Regions from separate parts of the Epilithonimonas zeae genome, predicted to be linked through region 2. Evidence: riboswitches for the same ligand, from Rfam matches in the RefSeq annotation. Region 2 holds a riboswitch; the other holds the start of a gene.
What was found. A riboswitch is a leader RNA that binds a small molecule or an ion and turns the genes downstream of it on or off. The one in region 2 is predicted to bind thiamine pyrophosphate.

Region 1 (2,412 bases), 1.2 Mb from region 2:
GATAGGCGTTTTTGTCTTTTTCCTGATTTTGATTTCCATTTATTTTTTCTTCGATCCGTCAACAAATCCGTATTTTTTAAAATGTCCGCTAAAAGAATTAACGGGATATGAGTGTGCAGGTTGTGGGGTGCAAAGGGCTTTTCACGAATTACTCCATTTCAGATTTTCAAAAGCCTTTCGATATAATCCTTTATTTGTGATAGCAATTCCTTTCGTGATATTATTATTTGTGTTAAGATTTTCTAAAACTTATACTAAAACAAGCTGGACTTATCGTTTTTTGAAAAGTAAATTGTTTTTTTTAGTCGTTTTAATAATAGTTTTATTATTTTCGCTATTCAGAAATACCGATTATTATAAAGGTATTTTCGAAAGTTTCTAACACACAAACCAACGATGAAAAAATTATTAAGCTTATGTCTCACAGGCTTCTTTCTTGCGACATATTCTCAAATGAAGGATACAGCAATTCCTGCGCTTATTCCTCAGACAATCAATCAGAAAACAGGTTACGTCAACCAATCTGGTAAAGTAGTAATACCAGCCGAATATCACATCGCAATGTTCTTTTCCGAAGATTGTAACTTGCTAAATTCTCCCAATAAAAAAGTTAGAATTTATGGTTCTGCGGATTATGCAACGGTTGAGAAAAATCAAATTTCCTACAGAATAGATAGAAAAGGAACGCGAGTTTACCATTATAAAAATGAAGATTTGGGAAAATGCGCTTTGCCGTACGAGTCTCCAAAATATAAAGCTTTTGTAATGAATGGTTTTTATGGTTTGGTTAGCAAAGAAAATGTTGATTATAAAAACTATAAAGATTTTGAAATCTATCCACAGTATCAGATGTTGTATGTTTTAGATAGTGATAAAGAAAACCCAATGATTGTAGCTGTCTTGGATAATAAATTTGGTGTGATTAATAAAAACAATCAAGTGGTTATCCCATTTGTTTATGATGATATCAAAACTAATCTAAGCTGGAAAACGGCTAATCTGTTTGAAGTTTCCAAAGATGGAAATCAATATTTTTACATCAATAAAAATAATCACGCGTATTAATTAAAATTTTTCTAATTTCGCAGTCAGAAATTTAAGGGGTGCTGTAACAAGCTGAGATTATACCCAATGAACCTAGAACAGATAATGCTGTTTAGGGAAACATTCATTATAAATGATGAATGATAAAAGATGAGCGATTAATAATAACGTTATAAAAAATCATTTATCAATCATCAAAAATCATTTATAACCATAATCGCCCCTTTTATTCTCATAAATTTTAACAATTAAATTTAAAAGAATGAAAGGATTTATTTTTTTAGGAGTGTTCATTGCTCCATTTTATTTTTCTCAAACTACAGATTCTACGCAAGTTACGAGTATTCAGGCTGTAGAATTTACCAAAAGAACTCCAACTGCGAAAGCAATTATTAATGTCCAAAAAGATTTGGCAGATAAAAATTTGGGCCAGGATTTGCCGATTCTTTTGAAAAATCAAATGTCCGTCATTTCAACTTCCGATGCAGGAAATGGTGTTGGTTATACGGGTTTTAGAATCAGAGGAACAGCGGGAACTAGCATCAATGTGATGATGAATGGTGTGCCTTATAACGATTCAGAATCTCAAGGGACTTTCTTTGTTAACGTTCCGGATTTGACAAGCTCTGCATCGCAAATTGTGATTCAGAGAGGTGTTGGGACTTCAACTAGTGGAGTAGCTGCTTTTGGAGCAAGTGTTAATGTGATTTCCAAAGATCCGGAAGATGCTTTTTCTGTAAAAACGGATGACTCTTATGGCTCATTCAATACTTACAAATATTCTGCAGAAATCAATTCGGGGAAATTCTGGAAGAACCGTTTGTCTGTGATGGGACGATATACGCATATCCATTCTGATGGGTATATTGACAGAGCTTCTTCCAATCTTCATTCTTATAATTTTTCTGCTTTGTTTCAGGAGAAAAATACGGAGTTAAGGTTTTTAGCTTTTGGAGGAAAAGAAAAAACTTATCAAGCTTGGAATGGTGTTGATAGAGCAACTTGGGAGACTGATCCAAAGTTCAATTATTCCGGAGCAATCTATGATGCAAATTGGGAAAATATCGTAGATTTTTATGATAATGAGACTGATAATTACAGACAAAATCATTATCAGTTATTATGGAATCAAAGATTTTCAGACAATTGGAAATTAGAAACTACAGCGCATTATACCAAAGGAAAAGGTTATTATGAAAATTACAAACAAGGCGATCCTTTTGCACGATATAATTTGCCGAATCAATTGGTGAATGGAACTGAAGAAGAATACGGCGATTTCATCAGAAAAAAATGGTTGGATAACGATTTTTATGGAGTGATTTCTACTTTGTATGGAAAATTGGGGAATCTTGATTTGAATATTGG
Region 2 (2,412 bases):
AAGGATAAGTGTATTTCTTCATTTCAATATTTCATTTTTAAGTGTGAATGCCGCTTTTTCTGGATTTTCTGCTGCACAGACAGCGGATACCACTGCGATTGTGTCTGCTCCTGCTTTGATGATCGCATTTGCATTGGATATATTAATATTTCCAATGGCAACAAGCGGTTTACTGGTTAGTGATCGTATTTTAGACAAACCTTCCAGTCCCCATTCTGTAACCGTATCTCTTTTAGTATTGGTGCTGAATATGGGACTGACTCCCAAATAATCTGATAGCTCCGTGTATTCATTTTCCAACTGAGCAAGATATTCAATGGAATATCCGATGATCTTATTCTTAAAAAATTGCTGATTTCTGAGAGCTGATGGCGATACATCATTGTTCCCAACGTGAATGCCTGCAGAATCTACTTTTTTAGCAACTTCAGAATGATCATTAATAATCAGGGGAATGTTGTATTTATCGGTAATTTCTTTTAGTTTTAAAGCTTTAAAAAGAAAATCTTCAGTTGAAGCATCTTTTTCACGAAGCTGAATTATGTCAACGCCACCTAAGATTGATTGTTCAGCCACTTTAAGAAAATTCTTGCCCAGGCAATCTTTTTCGGAAATGACCAAATACAATTGATAAGGAAATGCAGAATGTAAACTCATCATTCGACCAGCTTTAGATGAGCGAAAAATTCCTCTTCCGTCAGATTATATAATTTGTCGATGAGGTGGAGCTGTAAACTTCCGGGACCTGTACTTTTTTCAGCGGCCAGTTCTCCTGCTATACCTATCAAACTCATTGCGGCAACCACAGCTTCCGTCTTATCGTCAATAACTCCGGTGAATGCACCAATGAGTGCTGTTGCCGAACAACCGAGTCCCGTTACTTTTGTCATCATCGGATGTCCGTTTTTCAAATAAATAATTCGATCGTGGCTAACAACAATATCAGTTTCACCGGAAATACAGACCAACGAATTGTAATTTTGGACTAGCTTTTTTGCAGCTTCAACGGTCTGATCACTTTTTGCCGTACTGTCTACTCCTTTGGTAGGCGTAGTATTCGCCTTTGCGAGAGCAATAATCTCGGAAGCATTGCCCCGGATAACTGTAGGATTTAAGGATATTAGCTTGTTTAAAACTGAGTCACGATAGGGACTAGCACCTGCTCCAACGGGATCTAATATCCAGGATTTTTCTGATTGGTTGGCTTTATTAGCTGCTAAAACCATTGCTTCTTCCCAGTATTCATCAACCGTTCCAATATTGATGACCAAAGCATTTGAGATAGTTACCATATCTTCCACCTCGGATTTTGCGTGGGCCATAATTGGCGAAGCGCCGATTGCTAAGAGTGCATTGGCGGTATTGTTCATCACGACGTAATTGGTGATATTATGAACGAGGGGCGAAGTTTTTCTTACGTGCAGGATGTGTTGCCAGAGATTGTTTTCCATTCTAATATTTTTAAAAATAAAAGCTTTAGGATAAATCCGAACAACAGTCATTATTAGATCAATAATGATTTATTGCTTTTCCCTACGTCGGTGTAAGCCGTATCAGGTTCAAAGGGACTGTCTCAATTCTTTTCAGAATACCCCTAAAGCGTAAAGCAAAAGTATTGAAAAATTATTACTTTTTAAGATGCAGGTAAAATGTTTTCAAAGAATTTCATAATATTCTTTTTTAATTTCTCGAAAATACTGGAGGTTCCAAATTCCTTATTGTCATACCCGATGGGGAATCCTTGCTCAACATACTGATTGTTTTTCGAAACAGTCAGGTTTTGAAAGTAACGATTAACGGTTCCTTTTTCATCCGTATGAATATCCAGATATTTTACAACCGTATTTTTAGAAAAATCCAAGTTGCTGATGTCGATGGTTTTTACCTCTTTTTTAAGGTCGGATCTGAAATACAGATGCATTGTCTTCGTATCAATAACTGTCTGCCATTCACCGGGATGTATGGAATTTAAAATATTCCAGGCATAATCTACAGGTTTCTTATCATATTTATAATTCTTCAGCATATAATAGGCACGGTTATAACGATCTTCCCATTTTTTGTTTTGATCAAAATCAAACTTTTCATTTCCGCCAAGAAAATCAAACTTTTTAGCCGCATTCAGGTCCTTGTGGTACTGATTATTGCACAGCAGAGGCATAGGCATTTCCTTGCTGGTAAGTACGGTGTATTTCCCGTTCAATAAAGCAATCGTTGCAGAATTTCCTTTTGCGTCGGTCAGGAAAAAGTGACTTCCCGCCGCATTGGGCCACCAGTCAATGTTTGGACCATCATTAAGATGATCTACGACTTCTTTTACCGTTTTGTAATTATCCAGCTGATACTGAATCCATTGTGCCCAGAACATATCAGCCTGCTTGGGATTGTAAAGTTTAGTCGTTTCTTCCAGAT

Region 1: another riboswitch for thiamine pyrophosphate. It lies ahead of KI430_RS10810 (TonB-dependent receptor); the one in region 2 lies ahead of thiM (hydroxyethylthiazole kinase).

Annotation. Positions count from the first base shown of each region.
Region 1 is NZ_CP075338.1:2,410,147-2,412,558, reverse strand. Features, by position in the region: gene KI430_RS18120 (DUF2752 domain-containing protein) at 128-382, shown strand; gene KI430_RS10815 (WG repeat-containing protein) at 397-1,065, shown strand; TPP riboswitch at 1,090-1,180, shown strand; gene KI430_RS10810 (TonB-dependent receptor) at 1,307-2,412, shown strand, end outside.
Region 2 is NZ_CP075338.1:1,167,165-1,169,576, reverse strand. Features, by position in the region: gene thiD (bifunctional hydroxymethylpyrimidine kinase/phosphomethylpyrimidine kinase) at 1-22, opposite strand, end outside; gene thiE (thiamine phosphate synthase) at 19-657, opposite strand; gene thiM (hydroxyethylthiazole kinase) at 657-1,451, opposite strand; TPP riboswitch at 1,514-1,606, opposite strand; gene KI430_RS05090 (linear amide C-N hydrolase) at 1,634-2,412, opposite strand, start outside.